Regions from separate parts of the Rothia sp. CCM 9417 genome, predicted to be linked through region 1. Evidence: riboswitches for the same ligand, from Rfam matches in the RefSeq annotation. Region 1 holds a riboswitch; each other region holds the start of a gene.

Region 1 (4,169 bases):
AGAGCTCCGGGTTGGGGATAAGCAGGTCTTCATCGACTTGGAGCTTGGAGCCGATACCGTCACAGCCCTGACAGGCACCAAAGGGTGAGTTGAAAGAGAAAGCGCGGGGCTCCACCTCAGTCACAGAAAGAGCATGCCCGTTAGGACAGGCCAGGTTCTCACTAAAAGACCGGGTACGGCTTGCTGAGTCTTCATCCTCATCCACAAAATCGATCAGGACTTTCCCATCAGCCAAACCAAGCGCAGTTTCAATGGAATCCGTGAGACGCTGGTGGACGCTCTCCTTGATAGCTATGCGGTCTACAACCACCTCAATAGTGTGTTTGTACTGTTTTTCAAGCTGAGGAGGGTCTTGCAGTTGAATAGTTAGCCCATCCACTCGGGCACGAGCGTAACCGGCGTTGGATAGCTCTTTGAAAAGATCGACGAATTCACCCTTGCGCGCTGAGACAACAGGAGCCAAAACCTGTAGACGGGTCTTCTCGGGGTAGCCCATCAGTACATCCACAATCTGCTGGGGCGACTGCTTGGAGATTTCTTCACCGCAGTCAGGGCAGTGCGGGTGGCCCACGCGTGCCCACAGCAGACGCATGTAGTCGTAGATCTCAGTGATAGTACCCACCGTTGAGCGAGGGTTCTTAGAGGTAGATTTCTGGTCAATAGACACAGCTGGCGAAAGACCCTCAATAAAGTCAACATCCGGTTTATCCACCTGCCCCAGGAACATGCGGGCGTAAGAGGAGAGTGACTCGACGTAGCGACGCTGACCCTCAGCAAAGATGGTGTCAAAAGCCAGAGATGATTTACCTGAACCCGAGAGGCCGGTAAAAACCACCATGGCATCGCGGGGAATATCTAGGTCAACGTTTTTAAGGTTGTTTTCACGGGCACCCTGCACGCGGATGTGCGTGAGGTCGCTGGCCATGGGGCGAGAGGCTAAGCCTGCCATACGATTACCTATCTTCAGGAAAGTCTTTTCGAAGATATATTCTAAACTATGCAGTAAAGTTTTGGGCAGACCGCGCCCAGGGTGCTTGGATGTTAGGCTACCGGCTGAAAGTAGTTAGCTAGCGTGACGGTCTAAAGGTTCTTGTCTGGAATCAGCTCATCTGCACGGTCAAAGACCGCCGTGATACCGGGGTAGTTGAGGTGCCCGGAATGAGCCGCAAAAGAGCCTATGCCTGATGACCTTGGGATCAGCTCCACCTTGCGCAATATTTCAAGCTCCACAACCACTTCACGAGCGAGGGGGCGGGCCCTAGAATCACTAGTATGACAGAAACCGGAACTCTCCATGCCTCTACCCCACTGATAACCATCCGTAGCATAGCTGTCTCTGAGATGAGCAACAAGGTCTACCTGCTCACCCATAAGCAAAGCGGGGCCCAGATTCTCATTGATGCCGCAGATGATTTTCCCGCCATCCAAAAGTTCACTGAGGCCGCACTCGCCACTGACTCCCCCGCCCAAGTCGGTCAGCCCGGCTCCGGAGTCCTTGCACTAATTACCACACATTCCCACTGGGACCATATCCGGGCTTTGCCTGATGCAGTTGCCGGGTGGTCACCCGCCACCTACTGCGGTTCGGCCGATGCCGATGCTATTGCGGAACAGGAAGGTACACGTATTGAGCATCTGCTCAACGGCGGGGAAAACCTCAATCTAGCAGGTATTGAGCTTGAAGTCATCAGCCTGCGCGGGCATACTCCCGGGTCGATTGCTCTTGCCTATCGGGACCCCAGCGAAGAGCACCCCGTCCTCCTATTCACCGGTGACTCCCTCTTCCCCGGTGGGGTAGGCAAGACCCGGGCTCCGGAAGATTTCGCCCAGCTCTTGGCCGATGTTTCAGCGCGTATCTTCTCCCAATATGACGATGCCACGGTCGTTCTACCCGGCCACGGGGACACCACCACACTGGGTGCTGAGCGGCCTCATCTGCCCGAATGGAAAGAAAGAGGCTGGTAAGCGCAGGGCTAGCTGAAATCTTAAAACAACTGAACACCAGAGCCCTAAATTTTTATTGTGTTCGGCTTCACCAGCTGTTAGCATAAAACCGACATTTGGTTTGGGGTGCCGCTGGCAGCAGAAGCGGCTGAGATTAGACCCACAGAACCTGCTCTAGTTAGAACTAGCGAAGGGAAACCCATGCGCCGCCCTCTGCCTGCGCCTCTTGCTCATAGCACTTCCGCTCTCGAAACGTCAGTACCCAACGTGCTATCTATCGCGGGGACGGACCCCAGCGGAGGGGCCGGCGCGCAGGCTGACCTCAAATCAATTGCGGCAGCAGGCGGTTACGGCATGAACGCGGTCACGGCCCTTGTCGCCCAAAACACTCAGGGCGTCCGCGCTGTCGAGGTTCCGCCCGCTGACTTTCTGCGAGCGCAACTCGATGCCGTCAGCGAGGACGTTCGCATTGATGCAGTCAAAATTGGCATGCTAGGCTCTGCTGACATCATCGACACTGTAGCCGCATGGCTCGATAGCAACCCACAGCAGCTTGTTGTGCTTGACCCTGTCATGGTCGCAACCAGTGGGGACCGCCTGCTGGAAACCGAGGCGGAGGATGCCCTACGCCGATTCCTAAAGTACGCCACGGTTATCACCCCCAATATCCCAGAGCTAGCCATTCTGGCCGAAGACTCAGAGCCAGATACCTGGGACTCTGCCTGTGCTCTCGCCCAGGTAGTCGCCGAACGCTACCAGGTCGCAGTTATCGTTAAGAGTGGGCACCTACCGGGTGACCAAGCGGGCAACGCAGTGGTCACTACCCAAGGAACCACAGCCGTCTTCAGACAAAAGAAAATAGATACCTCCAATACCCACGGCACCGGGTGCAGCCTTTCTGCTGCGCTCGCTACACGACTGGCAACAGGAGCAAGCCTTGAAGCAGCCCTGGAATGGACTTCAACCTGGCTTCATGGAGCAATCTCAACCAGTCACCACCTCAGCGTGGGGCAAGGGTACGGACCGATCAACCACTTCTGGCGGCTCTGGGAACAATCACGGGTAGCGGATGCGACGCCGGTAAAACTCGGAGACTTCGAAGCGACCACTAGGCCGCCTCAGATATCAGCGGCGGGCCCGCAGACCAAACGGCTCTGGGAACTCACCGGCCAGATTTGGGACTCAATCTGTGAACTCCCCTTTATCCAGCAGCTTGCATCCGGCACGCTGGCCACTGCAGACTTCACCTTCTACCAGGACCAGGACGCACTCTATCTTTCGAGCTACTCCCGGGCACTTGCTACCCTAAGTGCTAAGGCTCCCTCATCTGCTGAACAGGTCTTCTGGGCGCGAGGGGCGGCGGAGTGCATTGAGGTCGAATCCAGTCTTCACGCTGACTGGCTGGGGCCAGACTATATCAGTGCAGGCCCCTCCCCTATCACCAGGGCCTATACAGACTTCTTGACCTCATCCGCTTCTCTCAACGATTACGCAATCGGGGTGGCGGCGGTTCTTCCCTGCTACTGGCTCTACGCAGAAATAGGTGAAATTCTTGCTCAGGTCAATACTCCCGGTCACCCCTACTCGGCCTGGTTGAGCATGTACGGTTCACCAGAGTTCCGCCAGGCAACTGAGCAGGCTATTGCCTATGCAGAGCAGGTCCTCTCGCAGGCCCCGGGCCAGACCCTGGAAGCGGCTCAGAAGGCCTACCAGCAGGCCGCCCTCCACGAGTTGCGTTTCTTCGCTCAGGCCCAACTACGCAACTAGCTAACTAACAAAGCGCCCACGCCACCCGGACTGCCTTCACAGCCTGTTCCTGGTGGTGCGGGCGCTATTTACCGGTGATTACAATCTTTAGAACAGGCCCACCATAGTGCCGTTCTCATCGAACCCAATGCGCTCAGCAGCGGGTGATTTAGCTAGCCCGGGCATGGTACGCATGGTACCGCAGAGAGCGTACACGTAGCCAGCGCCTGCCGCCAGGCGTACTTCGCGCACGGGCAAAGTCCAGCCGGTCGGGGCGCCTTTGAGCGAGGGATCCGATGAAATGGAGAGGTGGGTTTTGGCGATCACCACGGGTAGGTTGCCGTAGCCCAGTTCCTCGTAGCGTGCCAGCTGCTTTGCAGCTGCTGGTGCCAGCTCAATGCCATCCGCACCGTAGACCTGAGTAGCCACCTTCTCAATCTTGGTGGCCAGGGGATCGGAGTCCTCGTAGGTGTAGGTCA
Region 2 (4,169 bases), on a different contig from region 1:
TAATTGCCGCCAGGAGCATACTGTTGACGCCTAGCCACAGGGCTCGTCGGCCACTGGCGTCGGCTCGCTGGCCCGAAACCGGTGCCAAAAGAGCAATACAGAATCCAGCGATAGTTAGGCCGTAAGAGAGGACAGCGGAGCTGTGTTCCTTATCGCCAAAGCCGGTATTGCTGGTGAGGTAGACCGCGAAGACGAAGGTGGTCATAATCGCGTTGAAACTGGCGTTCCCAACGTCCCAGAGGGTCCAGGCGAAGACGGTGGAGCGGGGGGCTGGGGGCTTGGCTTCTAAGCTACCGGTGTGTGGTGAAGTCATGGGTCTATGATACTTGCCTCACCAGGTGCAACAGTGTTTTCTGTGGATGGTGGCGTAAAAAAGCCGGCCCTGCGGGGCGCAGAGCCGGTTTAAGAAGGCGGATAAAAAGTTGAGCTGGTCAGCCTTAGACTTCTGCCTGCCCGCCGTTTTTGAGCTTTGACTTGGTCTCAATCTTGTGCTGGGCACGGGTGATGGATACCTTGATGAGGGTGCCTACCAGGCCGGTGATCAGTGACCAGAGGATGATGTCGCGCCAGCGTTCTTCCTCATTGGGGTTGTTTTCTGGCGGTTCGTTGCCGGTGATGCGAACCCAGCTAGCGGCTAGTACCTTGTTGGCCAGGGCGATACCGCCTAGAGAGGCGGCCGAGCCTGCAATTTTTGTGAGGGGGTTCATGAGGGATCCCTTCTGTTGGTGTGGTGGGCCGGATGGCCCCTTGCCCTAAGACTATCAGTACTTATTGTTAGGGTGTGAGTTGCCCGCTAGGGTTGGGGTATAGGGCGGGCAAAGTGAGCGAGGTCTGCTCCTGATGACTGAAGAGCTTATCAGGGGCTTAGGTAGAGGTGTTCGGGTAAGGGGGGGGGGGGGGAAATCCTCACGGTGCTCCTGGTGGGGCCATGCCCTGTATTTTATGGATGTATGGCCTAGGCTGATAAACAAGATGGAGGTTTTTGGATGAAAGAATTGTTTATCTTTGATGGAAATTGTGGTTTTTGTACAAAAACCGTTGATTATCTTATTAAACTAGACAGAAATAAGCTGGTGGATTTTATTCCTTACCAGGTGTTTGAAAAATCTAGCGAGCAAGAATATGCATGTGATTTTAGTAAATCTATTGTTTACATAGAGAACCATCAGTATTTTACTGGGGCAAGGGGGTTTATGAAGTTTTTAGATAGAATTACCGGCCTGTCGCTGTTCTCAAGAATCTATAATTTTCCCTTGCTGGGTTCCTGCATGGAGGCCGTTTATAGACTTGTCGCTAAGAATAGGAGGTACCTTCCAGGAACTACCCCTTGGTGTGATAGGCAAAATAATTGCTAGCCCTAGAGTATCTAAAGAGTAGTTTTTATAGACACGAGTCTGATTATAAAAATAGAAACTCCCAGTTTCGGTCTTATTTTTTCACAATGCCTGGAATGAATGGATAGTAACCAGTGTTGTGCTGGGGGCCTTTATTCAGCCGCTGTAGTGGAATGTGGAGGGCGCGGCAGTTCACCTTCCTTACCGTCGATGGGTGGATCATGAGCCACCTCATGATTGCTGTAGCTTATGCACAAAGACACTAGGGAAGTCCCGCAGCCTGGATAACTGTTCATTTTTCGTGGGTATCCCGGCTTGCTCTATACTGGAAGGGTTCCATGCTTGGGACCCCGCTCTATGACCGGCGGGTAACCATAAACGACAGGGGAGCGCCAGACTGGCGCTGAGAGTGCACATGCAGACCCTCCAACCTGATCCGGTTAGTACCGGCGCTAGGGAGTCGAAGTAAATAGGCGTACCCAGGTGCGCCGGTGCATGCCCCCTTTGCTGTTCTCACCAAAGGAAGGCTTTATGTCCAAGAAATCCGCGCTCACCTGGCGCGTCAACGATATCGTCGTAGCATCGGTGCTGGCCGTAGCTTGCGCCCTGATCTTCTGGCTCTGGTCAAATTTTGGCTACTCCGCCATCACTACCACCCTAGCCCTGGCCCCTGAATACTCCCCCTTAGCCGGGGGTGTCTGGCTACTTGCGGGTCTGCTGGGTGCCCTGGTCATCCGCAAACCCGGTGCAGCCCTTTACACTGAGCTTCTGGCGGCAGTCATCGAGGCCCTCTTGGGCACCCACTACAACTTCACTGTAGTAATCTCTGGCCTAGTTCAGGGCCTGGGTGCTGAGCTGATATTCCTGATCTTCTTCTACAAGGTCTGGAACCTCGCCACCGCCATGCTGGCCGGTTTAGCCTCAGGTGCCGCTATGGGGATCTCAGAAATCATCATCTACTATGCCGGTGAGATGGTGGGTCAAAAAGCAGTCATCTATGTTCTGTGCTCTATGATCTCGGGCCTGGTTCTGGCCGGTCTGGTCTCCTGGTTGCTGGTGCGCGGTCTGGTCTCAACCGGCGCGCTAGATTCCCTGGCAGCAGGGCGGGCCGCTCGCAGGCCTTCCCGCCGGGGCGGACCAGCCAGCTCAAAGGGCTAGGGCGTTGACCGCAGAAGATCATCAGCTTGCGTCCCCCGGCCCAGAGTCAAGAGGCCGGGGGGCCCACTTCCGGGCCCGGGAGTTCGGGTGGCACTACCCGGGGCGGCCCAAGCCCACTTTCTCTAACTTGACCTTCGAGATTGAACCCGGTCAGAAGGTGCTCCTGGTGGGCCCCTCCGGTGCTGGTAAAACCACCCTGCTCCAGGCCTTAGGTGGCCTGCTAGAAGACGAAGACGGCCAATCCCAGTTGGGGGAGCTGTCCGTTAACGGCCTGACTCCCGCCCAATCACGCGGGACCTGCGGGCTCATGCAACAGGACCCGGAAAGCTCCGTGGTCCTAGCCAGGGTTGGTGATGACGTCGCTTTTGGCCCCGAGAATCTGTCCGTCCCCCGCACCCAGATCTGGGAGCGGGTCAAAAGCGCCCTCAAGGCCGTGGGTTTAGGCCACCTAGACTACAGCCGGTCAACATCGGCCCTTTCCGGCGGGCAGAAGCAACGGCTGGGGTTAGCCGGCATCCTAGCCATGAACCCAGGCGCCCTGCTGCTCGATGAGCCAACCGCCAACCTGGACCCCGCAGGCGTCATAGAGGTTCGAGACGCTGTGGTGGCAGCCTGCCAAGAGACAGGCTCAACCCTTGTTGTTATCGAACACCGCCTGGATATCTGGGCTCGGCACATGGACCGGATCATAGTGCTCGGTGCCAAGGGCGGTATCAGCCACGATGGTCCACCTGAACGCGTGCTCAGCCAGGCAGGCCAGGAACTCATTGATGCTGGTGTCTGGGTGCCAGGCTACCAGCCGCACCCACCGGCACCCACAAAGGACAGCCCTGCGCTGGGTCCACTTGTGCTAGAAGCCCGTGACTTGACCCTTACTCGCGCCTACCCCAGCCGTCGCCAGCTCAAGCACCGCGCTCGTGCCCTGGCATCGGGTCAAAAACCTACCCTAGACCTACCTGTAGTTGCTGAGGGTATCAACCTTCAGCTCTACGCTGGCAGTCACTTAGCCCTGCTAGGCCCCAACGGTTGTGGCAAATCAACCCTGGCTTTGACCCTGACCGGCCTGCTCTACCCGGTGGCCGGGCAGGTCATTGCCCACCCCCACCTGACCGGTGATCTGGCTGAGCGCTATCGGTCGGACATAGCCAGCTGGCCAGCAGCTGAACTGGCCGATCGAATTGGGTTGGTCTTCCAAGACCCAGAGCAACAGTTCATCGCACCCACTGTTAGAGCTGAACTGGAGTTTGGCCCCCGCCACCTGGCACGGGCCCGCAAGCAAAGCCTCGATGAAGCCTCCCTGGCCCAGGCTACCGACCAGCTCCTAGAACGCTTGAGGCTTACCCACCTGCAAGAGGCCAACCCCTTCACGCTCTCCGGTGGTGAAAAGCGCAGGCTCTCGGTGGCTACCGCGCTAGCGACCCAGCCTAAAATCCTGGTACTGGATGAGCCCACTTTCGGCCAGGACGCTCGAACCTGGAAGGAACTGGTCACCCTCATCCGAGAGCTGATCCAAGCAGGTACGGCAGTCATCTCTATCACTCACGATGCCGACTATGTTGCCGCCCTGGGCGGGGATACCTACAGCCTAGAAGGAGGGGGAAACCGTGGCCTATGATCCCTTTGCCGCCACCGCTGAGCGGCAAGGCGCCCTCGGTAGAATCAACGCCGGAGTCAAAC
Region 3 (4,169 bases), 190 kb from region 1:
GGCGCGCGCTGTGGCCTCGTGTATTTCGAGTTCGGTCAGGGCGGGCACGAGTTCGTGGGCGTCGCGCAGGAGCTGGTAGATTCCGCCTGCGCTCAGTCCGGTTTGCTGGTCTTCTCGCATGGTGGCTCCTAGGACCAGGGTGTTGTCCTTGCGCGGAACCAGGTAGACGGGGTTGCCCCGGACAACCCCTCGGATGGTCCGGGTGAGGAAGGGCCGTTGGTGGGGCGGGACCGTTAGGCGCAGAATATCGCCGTGGACGGGCCTCAGCGGCAGACTTTCTAGCGAGTCCGGGCCGTGCAGTTGGGTTGCGGCAAGCCCGTTGGCAACTACCACTTGGGTGCTGGCCATGCTCCCTTGGTTCCCATCGGCATCAACCCAGCTCACACCGGTAACCGTACCGTCTTCTAGGGTGATGCCCTGCGCACTTGCACGAATAACCCTTCCCGCAAGCTCTTGGTCAAGGGCACGCATCAGGCGGCGTGGGTCTATCTGGTGGTCTTGGGCTATGGAAACGGCTCCGGCTAGCGAGGGGCTGAGGACAGGTTCATGGCGGCGAGCAGCTCGGGCTCCGATGGGCTCTGGTGTGAGCCCCAGTTCTTGCTGGTAGGTGGCAAGTTCAGTCAGGTGCTGGGCATCGGCCCGATCAAAGGCCAGCACAAGGGTTTCGGTGGGCCTCCACCCGACGCTCTGGCCGCTAGTGGCCTCTAACCTTGCGACAAATTCGGGGTAGAGCTGGGCGGAGGTACGCATCAGCGGGAGCAGGGCCTCTTGGCGGTACTGCACTTCTGAGATAGAGGCCAACATTCCGGCGGCGGCAAAGGAGGCACCGCTACCCGGGTGCGGGTCTAACACAATGGGTTGCCGTCCGGCCTGGAGCAAATGCCAGGCTGTACTGAGCCCGATGACTCCCCCACCGATAAGGACGATGTCGGCCTGCTCGGGTGGTGTCGCTTCAGGGTCTTGCCCCGAAGAACCTATCCTTGGTTCCTTCTGGCAGTTGAGCAGGGTACTGGACATGGTGAACAGATCCTTCCGGCGGCATGACCCGCATCAAGTTGACGGTCGGCTTTCGCCCTCTCAGCGCGCTTTGGGCACAGGTGCCGCACGCTCCCGTATGTTCTGCCCCTAGTATAGGAAGTAACAGTGTCTGAAAAAAATAGATACGTGACTCGGGAGGTAAAAATGCCCCAAAAGAATTTTGTTAACGTCACAGAGCCGTCATATACGCGCGCTCAAGGCCTTGAATTACTGGCCGCGGCTCAGCTCTATCTGTGCACTGATGCGCGAACCGAGCAGGGGGACCTCACAGAATTTTTGACCAAGGCTTTTGACGGGGGCGTGGATATTATCCAGCTGCGCGATAAGACCCTGCCGGTCAATGAAGAACTTGAAGCACTCGCGCTACTAAAAGAGATTGCCCACCGGGCGGGCAAGCTTTTTGCAGTCAATGACCGGGCCGATATTGCCGCACTGGTAGGGGCAGATATTTTCCATATGGGCCAGACCGATCTGACACCCAATCAGGCCCGTAGTTTGCTAGGCCCCGATGTGCTCTTGGGCCTATCAACGCACACACCGGCCCAGGGTCTAGCAGCTTTGAGTCACCCCGAGGTTGACTACTTCGCCTGCGGCCCGGTCTGGGAAACTCCCACCAAGCCCGGCCGTCCGGCCGCTGGCCTAGACTACATCAGCTACATCGCCGCCCAGCAACCGCGCAAACCCTGGTTTGCTATTGGCTCTATCAACCAGGAAAGCCTGCCCCAGGTGGTACAGGCAGGAGCCAGCCGGATCGTCGTGGTTCGCGCCCTCACCCAGAGTTTCGATGTTTCCAAGGCTGCTCACCAGCTCCGCCAGGGCCTGCCTCCACTACTCGGGGCATAAGATAACCTGGTAACTCAGCCAGCAGGCAAGGGAAAAGGGGCTTTTCGGTGTACGGTCTTCTCGATGATGTTCTTATGGGGCACGATTTTGTGTGGCGAGATATCACCTGGCGGGAGCGCGCCCCGGTTCTGACAGTTGAACCTCTCCAAGCCGGTAAGCCAGCGGGGCAGGTTCATACCCTACCTATCACTCCGGGAGCCTTCCTAGGGGTTCGGGTTCTACAGCCCGGGGAAGAATCTGCGGGAACCTACTGCACCGGTTATGCCCAAGCCAAGACCGAAGGGCCTGGTTTTACTCACCTGCCCTGCCCCAGCTCCGCCCTGGTGCCAAAAGGTAAGCAGTGCCCCACTTGCCTGGCCCGCGACGAGTTTGCCCCCATCCATCGGGTGCATTTAGGGGCGCAGATGACCCCGGCAGCGTTAGATTACGTTAACCTAGAGCATTTTCTCTATATTGCGACCTTTCCCGATGCCACCTCAAAGGTCGGTACCGCTTCGCTCCACTCCAATCCGCGCCGTCTGGACGATCAAGCGGTTGCTACAGCCACGATTATTGCCCGCGCGCAGACCGGCATCATTGTGCGTCAGCTAGAAGATTTCGTGTCCCGGGATGCTAACCTGAGCCAGTTTAAACACGCCTCCACCAAGTACCGTTCCTGGGTGAACCCGCTGACCCCCGCAGAGATTAAGTCAGCCCACTATATGGCAGTCGAGGCCGCCACCTGGGCACTTGAAGATGCCGCTGACACTATCAGCGGGTTCCAGCCACTGGCTGAGCCTTGGGTGCCTTCACTGGCTATGGGGCGGGCTTATGCCTCTTTACGGGCAGAAAACCCCGAACCGCTGTATGCTTACCCCTCACTGACCGAGGGTGAGCACGGCTTCTACGTCACCGGCGGTACCGGCAAATTCCTAACAGCCCACACCGGCAACCCGGAAGAAACCTTCTTAGTCAATACCGCCACGCTCTCAAACAAAGCCTGTGCCAGAGTGGGCGGGCTCATTCACAAGGAAAGTAGCGAACCGCGCCTCTTCTAGACTTTTAGCACGATTTTTGGCGCACAGTACAGTGCATTTAGTGCCTTGATTGAGCCCAGTGATCGGCCAGCAAGGTACGAATCTCATCCAGGGTTTGGGTAACAGTTTTAGTGCCGGCAACAATCGGCAGAAAATTAGTATCACCGCTCCAGCGGGGAACAAGATGCTGGTGCAGATGATCGGCAACACCGGCCCCGCCGACCTTACCCTGGTTCATACCAATGTTGAAGCCAGCGGCATTACTGACCGACCGCAATAGGCCCATAGCCTGCTGGGTCAGCGCCGCAATTTCAGCGGTTTCCTGGGGTGTGGCGTCATCGTAGTTAGGAATGTGACGGTAGGGGCAGACCAGCAGATGCCCGGGGTTATAGGGGTAGAGGTTTAGAATGACGAAAGCGTGCTGACCCCTGTGTACGATCAGTGACTGATCATCACTGCGGCCCGGTGCTTCACAAAAGGGGCAGGTCTGTTCGGTGTAGTCCTTCTGACCGCCTTTGACGTAGGCACGGCGGTGGGGCGTCCACAGGCGCTGGAAAGCGTCGGGTACGCCGGGTAGCTCAAAAGAATCGGTGGTGTAATCGGGCGTAGTCGTCACCTTCTCTAGTCTACTGCCCATCTCGAGCAAGTGCAGGAGCCGGAGCACCCAAGAGAGGAAGCTCCGGCTCGCAAAGGTTTGTTAGCGCCGAGTGTTCCAGGCCCGCTGATACTGGGCCGGGTAGTAGTCAATGTCTTCTTTAAGCTCCTGCGCCCACTCCAGTGCGAAGGAGGGGCGACGCAGGGCCTCACGGCCCACCAGCACAATATCGGCCTGTCCAGAGCCCACAATGTATTCAGCCAGACGGGGTGAGTTAATCATGCCAACAGCCGCCACAGGAATCTCGGCCTGCTGCCTAATCTGGTGTGCCAGCGGGGTCTGGTAGCCGGCAAAGACCCTAATCTTAGCCGGACAGTTACCGCCAGCAGACACATCGGCCATGTCAAGGCCATCCTCTTTGAGCCACTGCACCACCTGAACGGTTTCCTCCGGCGTGATACCGCCCTCCACAAACTCACTGGCCGACAGACGCACCAGCAGGGGCATAGTCTCTGGGATGCGTGAACGCATAAGCCGGACTACCCTGCGGATAAACCGTGCACGGTTCTCCAGGCTACCGCCGTACTCATCGGTACGCTCGTTGGACAGGGGCGAGAGGAACTGGGTCAGCAGGTAGCCGTGGGCGCCGTGGATTTCAATAAAGTCAAAGCCAGCGG

The links. Region 1 has a riboswitch for thiamine pyrophosphate ahead of ACN082_RS05230 (bifunctional hydroxymethylpyrimidine kinase/phosphomethylpyrimidine kinase). Riboswitches for the same ligand answer to the same signal wherever they lie in the genome.
Region 2: another riboswitch for thiamine pyrophosphate. It lies ahead of ACN082_RS06135 (ECF transporter S component); the one in region 1 lies ahead of ACN082_RS05230 (bifunctional hydroxymethylpyrimidine kinase/phosphomethylpyrimidine kinase).
Region 3: another riboswitch for thiamine pyrophosphate. It lies ahead of thiO (glycine oxidase ThiO); the one in region 1 lies ahead of ACN082_RS05230 (bifunctional hydroxymethylpyrimidine kinase/phosphomethylpyrimidine kinase).

The regions. Positions count from the first base shown of each region.
Region 1 covers NZ_JBLXXT010000002.1:383,594-387,762, forward strand. Annotated here, with positions in the region: gene uvrA (excinuclease ABC subunit UvrA) at 1-949, opposite strand, end outside; gene ACN082_RS05220 (hypothetical protein) at 1,081-1,230, opposite strand; gene ACN082_RS05225 (MBL fold metallo-hydrolase) at 1,273-1,965, shown strand; TPP riboswitch at 2,057-2,157, shown strand; gene ACN082_RS05230 (bifunctional hydroxymethylpyrimidine kinase/phosphomethylpyrimidine kinase) at 2,146-3,711, shown strand; gene ACN082_RS05235 (formate--tetrahydrofolate ligase) at 3,799-4,169, opposite strand, start outside.
Region 2 covers NZ_JBLXXT010000003.1:190,026-194,194, reverse strand. Annotated here, with positions in the region: gene ACN082_RS06150 (MFS transporter) at 1-313, opposite strand, end outside; gene ACN082_RS06145 (DUF4235 domain-containing protein) at 438-707, opposite strand; gene ACN082_RS06140 (thiol-disulfide oxidoreductase DCC family protein) at 987-1,355, shown strand; TPP riboswitch at 1,708-1,810, shown strand; gene ACN082_RS06135 (ECF transporter S component) at 1,866-2,492, shown strand; gene ACN082_RS06130 (ABC transporter ATP-binding protein) at 2,497-4,107, shown strand; gene ACN082_RS06125 (energy-coupling factor transporter transmembrane component T family protein) at 4,097-4,169, shown strand, end outside.
Region 3 covers NZ_JBLXXT010000002.1:190,648-194,816, reverse strand. Annotated here, with positions in the region: gene thiO (glycine oxidase ThiO) at 1-1,017, opposite strand, end outside; TPP riboswitch at 1,010-1,124, opposite strand; gene thiE (thiamine phosphate synthase) at 1,183-1,881, shown strand; gene ACN082_RS04360 (hypothetical protein) at 1,929-2,918, shown strand; gene ACN082_RS04355 (HIT family protein) at 2,956-3,513, opposite strand; gene ACN082_RS04350 (NADH:flavin oxidoreductase/NADH oxidase) at 3,595-4,169, opposite strand, start outside.